2 regions of the Arthrobacter sp. Z4-13 genome follow, and region 2 is predicted to be linked to the other one. Evidence: riboswitches for the same ligand, from Rfam matches in the RefSeq annotation. Region 2 holds a riboswitch; the other holds the start of a gene.

Region 1 (8,801 bases), 1.2 Mb from region 2:
GGGCGACGTCTCAGGCGAACCGGACACCCTCGCCCGGCTGGTCAAGATCCAGGACCGCCGGACCCTGCTGCGGCGCAGCGCCGATGACACGGATCCCGTGGAACGGGCCGTGGTGGCTAACGCGGACCAGCTGGTGATTGTTGTGGCCGCGGCCAACCCCGAGCCACGCACCGGTTTCATCGACCGCGCCCTGGTGGCAGCCTACGACGCCGGAATCGACCCGATCCTGTTGGTCACCAAGGCGGACGTCAAGGATCCGGCGGACCTGCTGTCCAACTACACGCACCTCGACTTCCCGGTGATCATCAGCCGGACAGCCGACTCCAGTGCTTCGGGCATCGACGCCCGCTCGGACGACGGCCTGTCCGCCCGGCTCGACAGCAAGGCCGTGACAGAGCTTCGGAGTTACCTGGATGAAAAAGTGACCGTCATGCTGGGGCATTCAGGCGTAGGCAAGTCAACCATGGTGAATGCGCTCACCGGGGCGGAACGGGCCACCGGCGGGGTCAATGCGGTGACAGGGCGCGGGCGCCACACGTCGTCGTCAGCGCTGGCGTTGAGGCTCACGGATGCTCCTGTGGGCAGCTGGATTATCGACACCCCGGGCATCCGCTCCTTCGGCCTGGCCCACGTGGACCCGGACCGGATCCTGCGCTCCTTCCCCGATCTCTCTCCCGGCATCGAGGACTGCGAACGCGGCTGCAAGCACACCGCCACCGCAGTGAACTGCGGACTGGACGCCTGGGTGCGGGGCGGCCATGCCGGCGCCACCGGAGAAGCACGGCTGGCTTCGCTGCGGCGCCTGTTGGGCACCGACCCCCGCCTGGAGGCGCAGGAGACGAAGGAACTCGGCAGCGTCAACTGACGGTGCCGATCTCCCAGCAGATCAGCGCGCAGACGGTAGTTTGGAACCATGATCCAACCCGCTTCAAGCTACAACGATGACCTGCGCCTGGCCCACGTCCTGGCGGACTCCGTGGATGACCAGACCATGAGCCGGTTCAAGGCCCAGGACCTCCAGGTGGAGACCAAGCCTGACCTGACGCCGGTCACGGACGCGGACAAGGCCGCAGAAGAAGCCATCCGAGGCCAGTTGTCTCGTTCCCGTCCGCGTGACGCCGTGCTCGGGGAAGAGTTTGGCAGTACCGGCCACGGGTCCCGCCGCTGGATCATCGACCCCATCGACGGCACCAAGAACTTCGTCCGCGGCGTCCCCGTCTGGGCCACCCTGATCGCCCTGGTGGATGAAGGCGAGCCCGTGGTTGGAGTGGTGAGCGCACCTGCCCTGGGCAAGCGCTGGTGGGCGGCCAAGGGCATGGGCGCCTACATGGGCCGGTCGCTGGCTGCTGCCACCCGGCTTCGCGTCTCCAATGTCGCCAACTTGTCCGACGCTTCGCTGTCCTACTCCAGCCTGGGCGGATGGAAGGAACGCGGGAACCTGGACAACTTCCTGGGCCTCACCGAGGATGTGTGGCGGACCCGGGCGTACGGAGATTTCTGGTCCTACTGCATGGTGGCGGAAGGCACGGTGGACATCGCCTGCGAACCCGAACTCAACCTCTACGACATGGCGGCGCTCGTGCCGATCGTGGTCGAAGCCGGCGGCCGCTTTACCTCCCTGGAAGGGGAGGACGGGCCATTCGGCGGCAACGCGCTGGCCACAAATTCCATCCTGCACTCCGAGGTACTCCGCCGGTTGAACCCGGACCTGGACGATCTTCTCTAAGCACCGTTATCGAACAATCAGCGGCGGGCGCTTCCAAAAGGAGGCGCCCGCCGTCGTTTTCTTCGGCCAAAGCATCACTTTTCAGCGGACGCGTAACAAAGCGCTTAACATTCGGGCCGGCTTCAAACCTTCCTGCCCCATGTCCTACGCTCTTAATCAGGTCACGAGTGCCAGCGCGAAACCCCGGTTTGCTGGCCGGCAACCCTCCAACCGCGGTGGGGTGCCCCGGGTGACGACCAGGCCGGTCCGGAACGGATGCGGCAAGCGCGGATTCCCGGTACAGGGGGTCCTTTCGAAGTGAGGTCTCTGTGACTACTGCCACCGTCTCCCCCAATGCCGCCGCCCAGCCTGAAACGGTCCAGCCTGACGCCGCCGCCCCCTTTGATGCCCGCCGGGCCGCCGCCGGACGCCCGCTTTCGGCTGTCACCGGCGCTGAAATCCAGGCGCCCCTGATTTCCGGCGGCCACGTACGGTACGCCAACCTCGACTATGGCGCTTCCGCTCCCGCCCTCTCGGTGGTCTCGGCCTACCTCAACGAGATCCTGCCGTTTTACGCGAGCGTCCACCGGGGGGCCGGCTACGCTTCCCAGATCAGCACGTCCGTCTACGAAAATTCCCGCCACATCGTGAGGGAGTTCGTGGGCGGCCGTCCGGATGATTCGGTGATCTTCACCCGGAACACTACCGATTCCCTTAACCTGCTGGCCGGCTGCCTGCCCACCACAGACGGACGGCCCGACGGCGACGTGCTGTACCTGGACATCGAGCACCACGCGAACCTGCTGCCGTGGCAGGGCGTCCCCCACCGCAGCATCGTCGCCGCCGACACCATCGCCGGGACCATAGAGTCCATCCGCGCCGAATTGGAGCAGGGCGGCGTGAGCCTGCTGGCCGTCACCGGCGCCTCCAACGTCACTGGTGAGATCCTTCCCATCCGCGCCCTGGCCGCTCTCGCCCATGAACACGGCGCACGGATTGTGGTGGACGCAGCACAGCTGGCACCTCACCGCCCCATCAATATCGCCGCGGACGGCGTCGACTACCTCGCATTCTCCGGCCACAAGCTGTACGCACCGTTTGGCGCCGGCGTGCTGGTGGGCCGCACTGACTGGCTCGACGCCGGAACACCCCACCTCGCAGGCGGTGGTGCCGTCAAGGAAGCAAGGCTCGACGGCGTCAGCTGGGCCACCGGCCCGGCCCGCCACGAGGGCGGCTCCCCCAATGTCCTTGGTGCAGCCACCCTGGCACGCGCCACGCAGGTGATCGCCGGGCTGGACCAGGACCAGTGGCACGCCCACGAGTCCGCCATCCGTTCCTTCCTCGTGGAGGGCCTGCAGAGGATCGACGGCGTGACCGTCCACCAGATCTTCAAGGACACCAACCCGGACACGGACACGATCGGCGTGGTCAACTTCTCCGTTGAAGGCTACGACGCCGGGCTGGTGGCCGCCTATCTGTCTGCTGAGCACGGTGTTGGCCTGCGCGACGGGCGCTTCTGCGCGCATCCGCTGCTGAAGCGGCTGGGGCTTCCTTCCGGTTCCCTTCGGGCGAGCTTCGGGGTCGGTTCGCGCCTCGAGGATGCAGAACGGCTCCTTGCCGGTATCGAGTCCCTGCGCCACAACGGGCTGGGGTGGGACTACGTGGTGGATGCAGGGCGCTGGGTCCCCGCCAACGACACGCGGACCTACCCGCACTGGGCACCCAACACTCCGGGTACCGCCGGGGCTGCCCCCTGCATCGACGACTGAGCCCCTGCCGACTCCTCGTGTTCCGCGCGCTGGCTTTGGTGCCGATCTTGTCTGCTGATCTTGCCTAAGCGGCAGGTGCGGTAAATTCGAAGGATACCCAAGGGCATCAGACGAAGGAGGCCACACGTGGTACGGGGTGGCCCCAAACTTGATCACGGACGGCGCCGGGAGCTCGGACAGAGCTTCCAGGGCGGCGGGCGGCACTACCAGCGGGTCCGTCCTGGCTATCCGAAGGAATCAGCTCAATGGCTTGTTCCCCCGGGAGCCCGTGATGCCCTCGACGCCGGGGCCGGCACCGGCAAGTTCACCGAACTGCTGCTGGGCCTGGGCCTGTCCGTCACCGCCCTTGATCCCTCCGCTGACATGCTGGCACAGTTACAGGCGCACTACCCGGGCACCACGGCAATCCACGCCACCGCCGAGGCGACCGGCCTGCCCACGGCGGCCTTCGACGTCGTCAGCGTTGCCCAGGCCTGGCACTGGTGCGACGCCTTGGCGGCAAGCACGGAACTGGCACGCGTCCTGCGTCCGAACGGGACGCTGGGCCTGATCTGGAACCAGCTGGACACATCCGTGCCCTGGGTCCACCGGCTCTCCCGAATCATGCATGCCGGGGACGTATACAAGCCGGACTCCCGGCCGCTCGTGGGGCCGGAGTTCAAGGGGCTCGAGGGCCACGTCACCCACTGGCAGGACCAAGTCACCACCACCGATTTGGTGGAGCTCACCAAGTCGCGGAGCTATTACCTGCGGGCCGGCGAAACCACGCGTGCCAAGGTGCTGGCCAACCTCGACTGGTACCTCCACGACCACCTGGGCCACAGTGTGGACGAAGAGCTCGAACTGCCCTACCTGACACTCACGTGGCGGGCCTTCAAAGCATGACCGCGAACGGGCAACGGGTAGGCTTGGAGCTGTGAAGACCAGCGCGCCCTCCTCCTCCATTGAGGATTACGTCAAGGTCATCTACTCGTTCACGGAATGGCAGGACAAGCCCATCACGTCCTCCCAGCTGGCCCAGCGCCTCGGCGTCGCCAATTCATCGGTCTCCGAGATGGTCCGCAAGCTGAAGGACCAGGGCCTCGTTGACCATAAGCCCTACAGCGCCATCACGCTCACGGACGCCGGGGTCCGGCTGGCCCTTTCCATGGTGCGGCGCCACCGCCTGATTGAGACCTACCTTGTCCAGCAGCTGGGTTACAGCTGGGACGAGGTCCACGACGAAGCCGAACTGCTGGAGCACGCCGTCTCGGACACGTTTATTGAGCGTGTTGCGGCCAAACTCGGAGACCCGCAGCGTGATCCGCACGGCGACCCCATTCCCACGGCGGACGGGAAAGTGCTGATGCCCCGCGCCCACCTGTTGGGTGAGCTGGACCAGGGGCACATTGGCAGGATCACCCGGATCAGCGATGAGAACCCCGACCTGCTCCGATACCTTTCTGCGGAGGAGATTGACCTCGACGCCGAAGTTGAGGTGGTGGGCCGCAAGCCGTTCGGCGGCGCGCTGGTGGTCCGGATCAGGAATTCCGGCAGGACCAGGGACTACGACCTCGCGGACGAGATCACCTCGGCACTGTGGGTGCACAGCGACCATCCCCATCCGGGCTGCCTCCTTGGGGACAGCTGAATGAAGCCTGCCGGCATGCCGGCGGGCCGCGCCTGGCTTGCTGTTGCCGCCGGAGGCCTCATCGGCACTGAATTGCGTTACGGCCTGGGTCTCGCCTTTCCGGATGCTCCGGGGTCGCTGCCATGGGCCACGCTGTGGATCAACGTTGGCGGCAGTTTCGTCCTGGCTGGGTTGACAACTATCTGGATCGCCCGGCCGCAGACCGCGTTCTGGATCAGGGCGGGGCTGGGGCCGGGGCTGCTGGGGTCCTTCACGACGTTCTCGGCCGTGGTATTTTCCGTGGACCAGTTGGCCCGGGGCGGCGGGCATGTGGTGTGGGCAGCCTACCTCGTGTTGTCGGTGTTTGCTGGTCTGACGGCGGCGGGTCTGGGTTGGCGGTTCGGCAAGTTGGTGGCCGGGCGCCTTGACGGTGTGCCTGGTAGCCGGGCGTGATGGCTGCTGTGCTCGTGGGCCTGTTCGGTGTGGCCGGCGCGCTTCTTCGCTTCGGGGTGGACAGTTGGTTCGCCCATCACACGTCCAACCGGACGGCCTCCTCGATTGGGGCTTCTATGCCCGCTTCGGCGTCCGAACACCCGCTGCACTGGCCCTGGGCCACGCTGCTGGTGAACGTGGCAGGATGCTTCATCATCGGCGTCTCGCATTCCATGACGGTGAAGCTGGAGCTCGCCCCGGAATGGCAGACCGCGCTGGCCATCGGGCTGGCAGGCGGGCTCACCACCTTCAGTTCATGGACCACGGCGACTGTGCGGCTGTTAGTTGAAGAGCGGTTCGGCTCCGCAGTGTTGAATGTAGCGGCCAACCTTGTCCTGGGCTTTGGGGCTGCTGCCGCCGGCATTGCCCTGGCCACCTAGCGCGGCTGCGGCGATTTGCCGGGCTCCCGTATCGTGGATGGTGATGATTAGCAGACGCGACGCGGCCATTGCCCTTGATGTACCGATGGAAATGGCCCAGCGCCACGGCCTTCCGAAGTGGATGACCGAGGCGGAGCTGGGTGAGATCCTGGACAACCCGCCGCCCTGGCTGGTCCAGTCCCGCGCCAACCGCACCGGCAAGCGGCCTGTCTGGGTCCATCTTGAGTGCGCCGTCTGCGGCTACGAGGAAGCGGCGCGCCCCAAGAAGTGGTGGCCTGACTTTACCTACGTTGTGTGCGGCCATCACAGCCCCGACGACGTTCCGCGCGTGCGCGAGGGTTACGTCCGCAGCGAGTTCGACGGCGTCGGCACGCGTTTTGTGGGCATCGCAGATGTTCCGGGGCAGGGCTAGCCCTACCCGTTTCCGTGGCCAGGGCTTCTGCTCTTAGGGCGTCGTTGTGCTTGCGGCGGGCTACTTTCCGTTGCTCGTCATCTCTTCCGGGACGGCCGTGAGGTGGATTTCCATGCCATCCCGCAGAACCGCGAGCTGGAGGGGTTCGCCGATGGCGTCAGAAAAGAGCAACCGCTGAAGGCTTTCGGCGTCGCTGACAGAGCGGCCGCCCGCGGCAAGAAGGATATCCCCCGCCGCCAAGCCTGCCGTGTCCGCCGGGGAGCCGGGAAGCACCTCCACCACGCGCAGCGCATCCCGCTGACCCGTCCTAATAACGGCACTGGGCGTGAGCCGGGTCGGTGTGCTGACCAGGCCGAGGTACGCCCTGCGTACCCGTCCGTCCGCCAGCAGGGCGGAGATGATGCGCTGTGTGGTGGCGTTAATAGGGATGGCCAGACCAAGCCCGGCACCCGCTACAGCCGTGTTGATACCGACGATCCGGCTGTGCGTATCCGCCAATGCTCCGCCGGAATTGCCCGGGTTGAGTGCGGCGTCTGTCTGGATGACATCCTCAATCACCCTCCGGTTTCCTCCCGACCAGACCGGGATGGCGCGACCGAGGCCGCTGACCACTCCCGCCGTTACCGAGCCGGCCAGGCCCAGGGGGTTGCCAACGGCAACCACAAGTTGGCCAACGCGCAAGGACTCCGCGGCACCGAATTGCGCCGGCGGTACCCGCGGCGGCCTGCCGTGGACTACGGCAAGATCGGACAGTGGATCGGCGCCTACAAGTTCCAACTCCATCCGGCTGCCGTCGGCGAACACGGCGTGCCCGCGTTGGGTGCCGGCCACCACGTGGGCGTTGGTGAGGAGGTAGCCGTCCTCGGTGAAAAGCACGGCGGAACCGGCTCCGACACGGACCCGTCCGTTGCGGCGGGCCGCCGACATTTCCAGGGCAGCAACGTGGGGCGTGACGGTGGCGGCCACGCGCATAACGGTTTGCGAATACGAGTCCAGGGCGTCGACGTCGGGCGTCTGTGAAGCTGGCTCGCTCCCCTGGTTCATGGAGCACCTCCTGGATGTGGCCCAATCCCGGCGGTGAGGACGTCCGGGTCCTACCGGGCACAACGGTTGGCGGCTTGCCGCTAGTCCCGCCGGCACTACGCCTTGAGTGAACGGGATCCGACGTCGTTAGCTACTTATGTGCGTTTGAGGACACCCACTTAATGCCGCGTCCTCCAGCCTGTCAGTCGGCTGCCTCGTATCCCATAGGATTCCCGGCCTGCCAACGCCAGTGGTCCTCGCACATCTGCCGTAGGCCGCGGCGTGCTGACCAGCCCAAATCTGCCAATGCAGCCGACGGGTCGGCATAGCTGACTGCAGCATCCCCGGGCCGGCGCTGTGTGAATTCAAAGGGAACTTTTCGTCCGGCCGCAACACCGAATTCCTCGATCACTTCGAGCACCGACGATCCACGTCCTGTTCCGAGGTTCCAGCGAAAGACGCCGGTCTTGGCTGCAATGAAGCCAAGTGCTGCCAGATGTCCTCCGGCCAGGTCCATCACGTGGATGTAGTCGCGGACCCCGGTTCCATCCGGCGTCGGGTAGTCATTGCCGAACACCATGACTTTTTCACGGCGCCCAACTGCAACCTGCGCCACAAAGGGCAAAAGGTTGTTGGGAATACCGCTGGGGTCCTCCCCGATCAGGCCGGACTCGTGGGCGCCTACAGGATTGAAGTAGCGGAGCAGGGCGATGCTCCAGCCCGGGTCTGCCGCGCCCAGATCGGAAAGGATGTCCTCGATCTGCTCCTTGGTGCGACCATAAGGGTTGGTCGCATCCAGGGGCGCCTTCTCAGTGAGGGGTACATCCTCTGAAGCCCCATAAACTGTCGCGGACGAACTGAAAACCAGCCGGCGGACACCGGCTGCGTCCATGCTGTGCAGCAAATTGAGGGTGCCCACAACGTTGTTTTGATAGTAGCGGAGGGGCTTCTCCACTGATTCCCCTACGGCTTTCAAGCCAGCGAAGTGGATAACAGCTTCAAAGCCGCCCTCAGCGAGGACGGCATCAATGGCGTCGGCGTTTAGAAGGTCGATTTCGCGGAACCCGACCTTCTTGCCCGTCAACTTCTCGACCCGCCGAAGGGACTCGCGGCTGGAGTTCAATAAATTGTCGACCACCACGACCTCGTGGCCTTCCTCAAGAAGACGAAGAGTAGTGTGCGATCCGATGTACCCGGCGCCGCCGGTGACAAGTACCTTCATGGGCTCCAGTCTAGGTGCAGGCCCAAGACCTTCCGGACAGGTGGCGGCACGAAGACGCGCGGCGCCCGGTACCTGCTCCGAGGCCGGCACGAGTGATGGATCACCAGGGACCACCTGCCCAGGCAAAGAAAAACACCCCGGTCCGAAGACCGGGGTGTTATCCGATGGCTCGACACATCCCTAAGGATG
Region 2 (8,801 bases):
TGCGCGCCATGGGAGCCGGGATCGGGCCGTGCCCGTCCAGTACCGCGGGTTCGTCGGTCAGGCCCATCAGGGAGAACACCGGCACGGTGACCAACACCTGCGCCCGGATCGACGAAGATGGGCCGGGATCCGTTCCTGCACCCTCGCCTGCACCGTCGCCGCTGCTGGCAGTGTTATCGCTGCCGAGAAGCCCTGAAGAGAAACTACCGGCTACCAGTTGGGTCAGGGTGCGGGGCTCGTCCGGGCCCTGCATGCCCCTGGCAAGAGCGGTGAGCCGGTTCCGGATCGCCGACGCCCGGTCCGCTGGCAGGTGGGCGGCGACCCACGCCATCCCGTCACTGTCCGGCCAGTACTCCACCCGACGGTCCGCGACACTTTTCGCGTGGCGTTTCTCCAGGCTCTCCGGGTGATGGCGTTCCCGCCAGCCCCGGGCCTTGGCCTTGAACCGGTAGGCCGGCATTTCCCCGACCGGGCAGCCGCGGGCGGGGTTCGGCGCCGCCGGGTCCAGGAAGTGTCCCTCCAGCGCCGCCGCACCGGCAGGATCAAGACACGCGGTCTGCTCGATCATGGTCCGGGCGTGCGCCCACGAGATCGTCCCTGACCGCAGGGCCGCGAGCGTCCGGGGCAGGGAACTGGTCAGGGCGTGAGCCTCGGCGAGCAGGGCACCGGCGAGCCCGGTCACCGATCGCCAGGGCACACCCGACCTCGGCCACGAGGCTCCGGTCCTGCGCTCCGGCCTCCTGCGGCGACCCGGCCGGATGATTCAGCGCCATCGTGGACTCAGCCAACACCGCCACGGCCTGTGCCTTCACCGCCGCCAACTTTGCTTCCGACCTGGCCACCCCGGCCAGGACGTCCAACGCCGCATCAGCAACCCACTGCAACGGATCCTCATCCAGCCCACCAGCAGCACCGGAAACAGCACCGGAAACGGCCGGTCCCCGGCCGGCCAACGCAGCCATGAACGCAGCGACAGCAGCCACAACCGCTTCCTCCGCCTCCACCACTGCCGGGTTCGTTTCCATACCTCCATCATCGTGAGGGGGTCTGACAAAACAGGGCCTAAAAGTCCTCCGCTGAAAAGGAATTTAGAAAACTTTTCCGCCCTCCCCGATTGATCCCAGCAACCGGTGGTGTCCCGGCAGGGAGGAGTGCGATACTCGGCGCGTGACGGTCCCGTACTCCTTCAGAGCTGAACTGTGGCTTTACCCCGGCGAGGCAGGCTGGCATTTCCTCACATTGCCAGCAGACGTCGCAGACGATATCCGTGAACAAAGCGCCGGCGCCAGCAAGGCATTTGGATCCGTCAGGGTGACAGCGGAGATTGGAGGTCACTCCTGGCAGACTTCACTGTTTGCCGACCAGAAAGCCGCTTCCTACCTCTTGCCCGTGAAGAAGGCCATCAGGGACAAGGCCCGGGTCAGTGAAGGCGACGAGGTGGCCGTGCGTCTCTCCATCCAACACTGATGGTCCTGGTGCAGCGGGGCACGGACTGGCTGAACTCAGCGAATTCCGTTGCGCAATGGAACCCAGCGAGTGGGCCGGGCCATTTGTGTAGCTTGCGTCAGAGCGACAAAGGAGCAGCAAGCGGCAAATGGCCGCGGTGCCGGAGCGGAACCGGGACCTCATGCCAGCCAGAGCTAAATCTGCTTGAGTGCCTGTTCCAGGTCGCGAATCAGATCGTCCACGTCCTCAAGCCCCACCGAGAGCCGAACAACGCCATCACTCAGGCCGATGGCCGCGCGGCCCTCAGGTCCCATCGCCCGGTGCGTGGTGGTGGCAGGGTGGGTGATCAGGGACTTGGAATCTCCCAGGTTATTCGAGATATCGATGATGCGCAGCCCATCCAGCAGCGCAAAGGCGGCCTCCTTGCCGGAGCGGCCACCCGTCGTCGCAAGTTCCAGGGTGAGGACCGTGCCGCCGGCACTCATCTGCCTGGCGGCGAGTTCGTATTGCGGGTGCGATTTCAGGAGCGGGTACTTTACCCAGCTCACGGCAGGCTGCTGCTCGAGCCACTCGGCCAGCTGCAGGGCTGAAGCGGAGGAGTGGTTGACGCGCAAGGCCATGGTCTCGAGCCCCTTGGTGAGGACCCAGGCGTTGAAGGGGGACAGCGACGGGCCCGTGTGCCGCATAAGCTGCTTGACCGGGCCCTCGATGAATTCCTTGGTGCCCAGGATGGCGCCGCCCAGTACCCTGCCCTGGCCGTCAATGTGTTTGGTGCCGGAGTAGACAATGACGTCGGTGCCGAATTGGCCGCAGCGCTGCAGCAGGGGAGTGGCAAAGACATTGTCGACGACGACGGTGGCACCTGCGGCATGCGCGAGTTCGCTGACCGCGGCAATGTCCACGATCTCCTGCATCGGGTTGGAGGGCGACTCGAAGAACACCGCGGTGGTGGGCTGGGACAGAGCGGCGCGCCACTGCTCCAGGTCCGGGCCGTCCACGAACACCGTCTCGACGCCCCACCGCGGAAGGATCTCGTTAAGGATCACAAAGCAGGAACCGAACAGCGAGCGGGCGGCAACCACGCGGTCGCCGGCCGCCAACAATGCACCGAGGGCTGTGAAGACGGCGGACATGCCGGACGCCGTAGCAAAGCACGCCTCGGTTCCCTCGAGGAGACGGAGCCGCTCCTGGAAAGTGGCCACGGAGGGGTTGCCGTAGCGGGAGTACACGAAGCGCTCGTCCTCGCCCGTGAAGGCGCGTTCAGCCGCGGCGGCGGATTCATAGACGAAGCCCGAGTTCAGGAACACCGCCTCGCTGGTTTCCTGGAAATTGGTGCGGTCCAGGCCGCCCCGGACGGCTTGGGTGTCGGGGCTCCAGCCGGCGGCGTCTTCGTTGAAGGTCACTTAATTCTTTCCCAGATTGGTTGGCAGGCCGCGGTTCTTCCAGCCGTTGACGGTGCGTTCGCCGTAGCGGTCCGGCTCGCCCTCGAAGCCCTCCAGCACGTTGTAGGAGGTGAAGCCGGCCTGGGTGGCAGCAATGGCGGCTGCGATGGAGCGCTGGCCGGAGCGGCACAGGAATACCAGCTCGGCCGAAGCGTCCTCCGGCGCCTGCTGGGTGAGGGCGCTGATGAAGTCAGGGTTGGGGATGCCGCCGGGGAACGTCCATTGGATGAACAGCGGATCGTTGTCGGTGGCCTTGGTGTCAGGGATGCCGATGTGGGCCCACTCGCCCTCGGTGCGCACGTCCACCAGGATGGCGCCCTGCTCCAGCTTGTCCCACGCCTCCTGGGGCGTCAGGTCTCCTGCGTATCTCATGCATGGCCCTCGCCGTCGAACTCGAGGTCTTCGCCGGCGGCTTCAAGGTCATCCACCGCGGTGGCAACGGCGGCATCGGCGGATGCAATGGCTGCCGGAAGGACCAGGGCCTGCGCAACTATCACCTGACCGCCGTTGAACGTTGCGGCCGGGCTGCCGTGAAGCACGTAGCCCTCAGCCAGGGCGCTCGAAATCCGTTCACAGAAAGACCTGTCATCCGGCCCGGTGACAAGCCGGTACGAAAGTCTCTCTTCAGGGGCGGGTGCGTCGGACATGACGGATCTCCTTCTCTCACGCTTGCAACTCGAATCGGTCGATATGCCGAGTATTCACCTGAGGCACCCCGCCGCGAAAGGAGGGTTGCCGACCGGCCAGTCAGGGCTTGGCGCCGGTACTCATTACTCCCCAAAAACGTAACACTTGGCACGCGGGGCCGCACCGCCGTCGTCGTCATGTTCCGTAACTGAACCCTGCGGCAGGATGAGCTGATGGAGCAGATGGTCCTGCCATGTGCCGGCAATTTTCAGGTACTCCGATGCCACGCCGATTTCCCGAAACCCGGAACGCTGCAGGATGCGCCTGGAGGCCGTGTTATGTAGCAGGGTGGCGGCCTGGACGCGGTGCAGTCCGAGTTCCCGCTGTGCATACCCGACGGCAAAATGCACCGCTGCCGCCCCGATCCCGCGCCCGTTAAGGTCCTGGTCCACCCAATAACCCAGGTTGGCGCTGAGGAAAGGCCCGCGGACGATGCCCGTCAGGGTGATGGTTCCGGCGATGCGGGTGCCGTCCCCGCCCGGGCCGCTGGTGGCAGTGCCGTCGTCGTCCTCCGCAACCAAGACCCACGGGACCTCCGTGCCCAGCTCGTAGTGACCCCGTTTAGCCCGGATGATGTCCAGTTGGTGGGCGGGTGTGAAAAAAGTGTCATCCCGCTTCGGCTCCCACGGTGCCAGGAACCTGCGGTTGCGCCCATACGCCTGCGCCAAGGATTCAGCGTCGCCGCCGTCCAGCAGGCGGATGCTGACTCCGGGAATTAGGGGCTGGGGAGAGTGAGCCGGTATCCGGCCAGCCGTCCCGCGCGCAGAACCGGTTCCGTCCGTCATGTTCTTCCTTCCACAACACCATCCCGCGTCCTGCGTGGGCGTTTACCTTCCAGAAATGTGAATGCTACAACACCGAAATTGTCACAGACTTTGACGAAACATTCCGCCCCTACGCTCACCTCGTAACACTCCGGTGAAAGGGAAAAATATGTCAGATGCTACTCGCAGGAACTTCCTCCGCTATGTGGGAATGGTCGGGGGAGCCGGGGTGATGTACCAAACGATGGCGGCCATGGGGCTGGCGCCGGACACGGCCGCTCCGGCTTTTGCCGCACCCCGCGCAGATGACCTGCAGGGCAAAGGTAAGAGCGTTGTCATTCTGGGCGGCGGCATAGCCGGCCTGACGACGGCTTACGAGTTGGGCAAGGCAGGCTACAAGGTCACCATCCTGGAGGCAAGGATGCGCCCGGGCGGACGCAACTGGACCGTGCGCGGCGGTACGGAGGAAACGGACCTGCGCGGGATTACCCAGCGCGCAACCTTTTCCAAGGACCAGTACATGAATGCCGGCCCGGGCCGGATTCCCCAGCACCACATCACCTTGGACTACTGCAAGGAACTGGGAGTGGCCATCGAGCCGTTCACCAACCAGAACGCCGACGGCTACCTGTTCCGGGAGGGCAACACCAAGCTCTCCAACACCCCCGTCCGCCACCGTGCCGCCAAAGCCGACGTGTACGGCTACGTATCTGAGCTCCTGGCCAAAGCCACGGACCAGGGTGCCTTGGACAGCTACATGAGTACGGCAGACAAGGAGAACCTGATCTCCTTCCTGCAGAACTTCGGGGCCATCGGTGGAAGGGTTACCGGCGACCCTGCAGCAAGCTTCAAATACACCGGCACGGGCCGCAAGGGCTACTCAATTGCCCCCGGCGCGGGCTTGGAAGCGGGAACACCTTTGGCGCCGGATGCACTGTCAGATGTCTTCGCCAGTGGTGTTGGCAACTACTTCTCCTTCGAATTCGGCTGGGACCAGGCCATGATGATGTTCCAGCCCGTGGGCGGCATGGACCGCATTCCCTACGCTTTCGAAGCCGCCATCGGCAAGGACAAGTTCGTTTACGGGGCCCAGGTCCTGTCCATGAACAACACGGCTGCCGGCGTCGCGGTGGAATACACCAACCCGGGCGGCCAAGCCAGGAAAATCGAAGCCGACTTCGCCGTCTGCACCCTGCCGCCGCACATCGCCGCCAAGGTTCCGGGCAACCTCCCCGTCGACGTTCTCGATGCGCTGAAATTCGCCAGCCCCAGAGATGCCGGCAAGATCGGCATTGAGTACTCCCGCCGCTGGTGGGAGGAGGACCACCGTATTTACGGCGGAATCACCAACACCAACATCGACCTCGGCAACATGTGGTACCCATCCACCGGCTTCCACGGACAACGCGGCACCATGGTCGGCTATTACAACACCGGACCCAGCGCGCGCGTCTACAAGGAACTCAGTCCACAAAAGCGCCTCAGCCGGGCCTTGGACCAGGGTGCCAGGATCCACGGTGACGTTTATCGGAAGGACGTCTCGTCGTCGTTCTCCGTTGACTGGGGAAGCACGGCGTTCTCGGAAGGCGCCTGGGTGGGCTGGCCGTCACAGACGGACGCCAAGTACGCCAAGCTGCTGGAACCTTCCGGCAATATCTACTTCGCCGGGGACCACTTGAGCCATGCCATCGCCTGGCAGCACGGCGCCATGACCTCTGCCCGGGCTGCCGTGACATCCCTGCACAGCCGGGTAGCAGCAACGGTGGCCGGATGATGCCCGCCGTTGCTCCCCCACACACCCAAGCCGAGCCCCGAAAGAAGCCCATGTTCCGACGCCGCATTTCCCTGATCGCCGCCGGCATCGCCGGCATCAGCCTCACAGCCACTGCAGCTTTCGCTGCGCCCGCCGTATTCAAGGACCTCACGGATCCGAAGCCACGCACCACGGTCTCCAACCTGCCCGCCGGCCAGGACAACCCGATGATCGCCAACGGCGTGGCCATCGGAGCGAATACGCCCATTTACAAGACCAGCGGGCTGGGGCCGTCAGCCCTCAACGTCACTGCCCCTGCCGGCAGTGAACAGCGCTATGTGGACACCGGAGTCTTCCCCGGCGGGGCCCTCCCTGCGGGTGTCACCATCACCGAAGCGCAGGGCATCAATGCCCTCCGCAGGATCGGCGAAAACCTTGCCCAGGCGGGTTTGAATTACGACGACGTCATCAGCATGCGCGTCTTCCTTCAGAACCCCGCCGGTGCCGAAAAGGCCGACTTTGACGGCTGGAACCGTGCATACCGGCAGTACTTTGCGAACACCAGCCTCGCGGACGGTTCCGCAATCAAGGTGCCGCTGGGGTCAGCCGCTCCGGCCGACCCGTTTGTGCCCAACCCTGCCCGGCCTTCCCGGTTCGCCCTCGAGATCGAGAACCTCCCCGTCAACGGCTGGCTCGTGGAGGTGGAGGTGGACGCCGCATATCCAGCTTCTGGAGGCAAATAGCGGAAAAACAAGAAGGCGTGGAGCGCTGCCCCTGGGGGCAGCGCTCCACGCCTTCTTTAATTCCGATGCTTATACGAGCCCTGGGGAGCTTGTCAGGATGTAGTCGGCGGCCGCAGGGCCCTTCATCCTCAGGCCGTTGAAACCCGGGGTAATCCGGTGTTTCATCGCTGCCCAGAAAACGGACTCCTGGCCGGGCGCCTGCTGGTTGACGTAGCACCAGCTGGTATATAGGCCGTAAAGACGGTCATCGTTGAGGGTGTGGTCCGAGGCTTGGTCGAGGTGGGTGGCTTCCTGGAGAAATGTATCGAACTGCGAATGTGCCATGACGGCGTCCCTTCGCTAAGTGCGTTTGTACCGCCGTTCGGCTACAGCAGCGAAATACTCAATGCCCTGCACGGGGCCACCGAGCGTGATCGAATCCTTAGGAATCGATGATGTAAGGCGGCGCTAACACCTCGTCTACACTGTAGACTTTAGCCGTAGACTACAAATACAGCAAGCGTCCCGAATTGCCTTCAGGCATCACTTGCTGACGGCTCCAGAACGGTAAAACACATGTCCTCCCGGAAGACCCCAGGCACCGAAGACCGCGGCCGGAAGGCCCGGCTCAGCCGCGAGCTGGTGCTGGCCAAAGCCCTCGAACTGGTGGACGCTGAGGGCCTGGACGCGCTGACGATGCGCCGGTTGGGCCAGGAGCTGGGCCGTGACCCCATGAGCCTCTACCGTTATGCGGAGAACCGGGCTGCATTGCTTGACGGAGTGTCCGAGCTGGTCCTCAACCAGCTCACCATCCATCCCGAGGACCCGGACTGGAAAAAGCAGCTCCGGGGCATCGCACACAACCTGCGGCTGCTCGCGCTCAAACACCCCAATGTGGTGCCGCTGCTGGTGACCAGGCCGCTCTCCACACCGCTGGGCCTGCGTCCGCTGGGCACCTTGCGGCCACTCGAGCAGATCCTTTCCCTGCTGATCGGGGCAGGGTTCAACCCCGCCGGTGCACTGCATGTCTACCGCGCCTACTACGGCTTCCTCTACGGCCACATCCTGAACGAACTGCAGGAATATGTGGTCGATCCGGAAGAAAACGAAGCACTGCTGCGGCTCGGCCTGCACCGGCTGCCGGCCAAGGAATTCCCCCGGCTGAGGGCGCTGGCTCCGGACCTTTCCGACTACGACGGCGCGACAGAGCTTGACCAGGGACTGACCATCCTGCTAACCGGACTTGAAGCGCAGCTCTCAAAGCACCCGGCCGCTACACCCGCCTAGTTCGAGTATTCCCCCGACGGGACTTAGCAGAGGCGCTCCGCCCGCCTCGTCACTGAATACCGGCGAACAGCTCGTTCAGTTCGGCCGTCAGCTCCTTCTGCGCCGACGGTGTGCCGATCTCCTTGCCGTCGATCCGGTTCACCGGCGCGAGCATGCGGACGCTCGAAATCAACCAGACGGCGTCGGCGTCCAGCAGATCCTGCGGCTCCAGCGGGCCGTAGCCCAATTCCCAGCCAGCAGCCTTGGCTGCAGCAAACAACGCACCCTGGGACGTCCCGGGAAGGATGCCGCTGTCCAGCTGCGGTGTGATGAGGCGCTTGACAGAAGCGCCGCCGTCGGACGTCTCCACGTGTGCCATCAGCACGGTCGACGTGGGGCCCTCCAGGACCCGGCCATCAGAGGAGATGAAGATGACGTCGTCGGCGCCCTGCCTGTTGGCGTGCCGCAGGGCGGCCATGTTAATGGCGTAGGAGAGCGTCTTCGCGCCCAGCAGCAGCCAGGGGGCGCGCTCGGCAACGTCGCTGTCGTAGCCCCGGTCAAGGAGGATCACGTCGATGCCGGCCTCGCGCTGGCGGCGCCCGGCTGCCCCGACAGGGGAAACCTGGACCCAGGAGGTGGGGGCTGGGGCGCCCTCCGCGCCGCGGGTCACCACCAGCTTCACCACCAGCTCGTCGGCTCCGGATCCAGGAAGATGCCGGCT

What was found. Region 2 has a riboswitch for S-adenosylmethionine ahead of M1E07_RS18920 (DUF1737 domain-containing protein). Riboswitches for the same ligand answer to the same signal wherever they lie in the genome.
Region 1: it holds a riboswitch for S-adenosylmethionine, as region 2 does, so the genes downstream of both, M1E07_RS13210 (aminotransferase class V-fold PLP-dependent enzyme) here and M1E07_RS18920 (DUF1737 domain-containing protein) in region 2, are expected to answer to the same signal.

Annotation. Positions count from the first base shown of each region.
Region 1 is NZ_CP096459.1:2,480,602-2,489,402, forward strand. Features, by position in the region: gene rsgA (ribosome small subunit-dependent GTPase A) at 1-865, shown strand, start outside; gene hisN (histidinol-phosphatase) at 914-1,726, shown strand; SAM riboswitch class IV at 1,886-1,999, shown strand; gene M1E07_RS13210 (aminotransferase class V-fold PLP-dependent enzyme) at 2,035-3,474, shown strand; gene M1E07_RS13215 (class I SAM-dependent methyltransferase) at 3,601-4,359, shown strand; gene M1E07_RS13220 (metal-dependent transcriptional regulator) at 4,391-5,104, shown strand; gene M1E07_RS13225 (fluoride efflux transporter FluC) at 5,105-5,536, shown strand; gene M1E07_RS13230 (fluoride efflux transporter FluC) at 5,536-5,955, shown strand; gene M1E07_RS13235 (hypothetical protein) at 5,999-6,367, shown strand; gene M1E07_RS13240 (S1C family serine protease) at 6,428-7,411, opposite strand; gene galE (UDP-glucose 4-epimerase GalE) at 7,593-8,612, opposite strand.
Region 2 is NZ_CP096459.1:3,691,295-3,700,095, reverse strand. Features, by position in the region: partial or broken gene M1E07_RS18945 (HNH endonuclease signature motif containing protein) at 1-884, opposite strand, end outside; gene M1E07_RS18940 (hypothetical protein) at 775-1,041, shown strand; gene M1E07_RS18935 (DUF1905 domain-containing protein) at 1,168-1,467, shown strand; gene M1E07_RS18930 (O-succinylhomoserine sulfhydrylase) at 1,641-2,849, opposite strand; gene M1E07_RS18925 (rhodanese-like domain-containing protein) at 2,850-3,260, opposite strand; gene M1E07_RS18920 (DUF1737 domain-containing protein) at 3,257-3,535, opposite strand; SAM riboswitch class IV at 3,549-3,663, opposite strand; gene M1E07_RS18915 (GNAT family N-acetyltransferase) at 3,659-4,360, opposite strand; gene M1E07_RS18910 (flavin monoamine oxidase family protein) at 4,509-6,113, shown strand; gene M1E07_RS18905 (Rid family hydrolase) at 6,164-6,835, shown strand; gene M1E07_RS18900 (hypothetical protein) at 6,905-7,159, opposite strand; gene M1E07_RS18895 (TetR/AcrR family transcriptional regulator C-terminal domain-containing protein) at 7,391-8,101, shown strand; gene M1E07_RS18890 (aminodeoxychorismate lyase) at 8,151-8,801, opposite strand, start outside.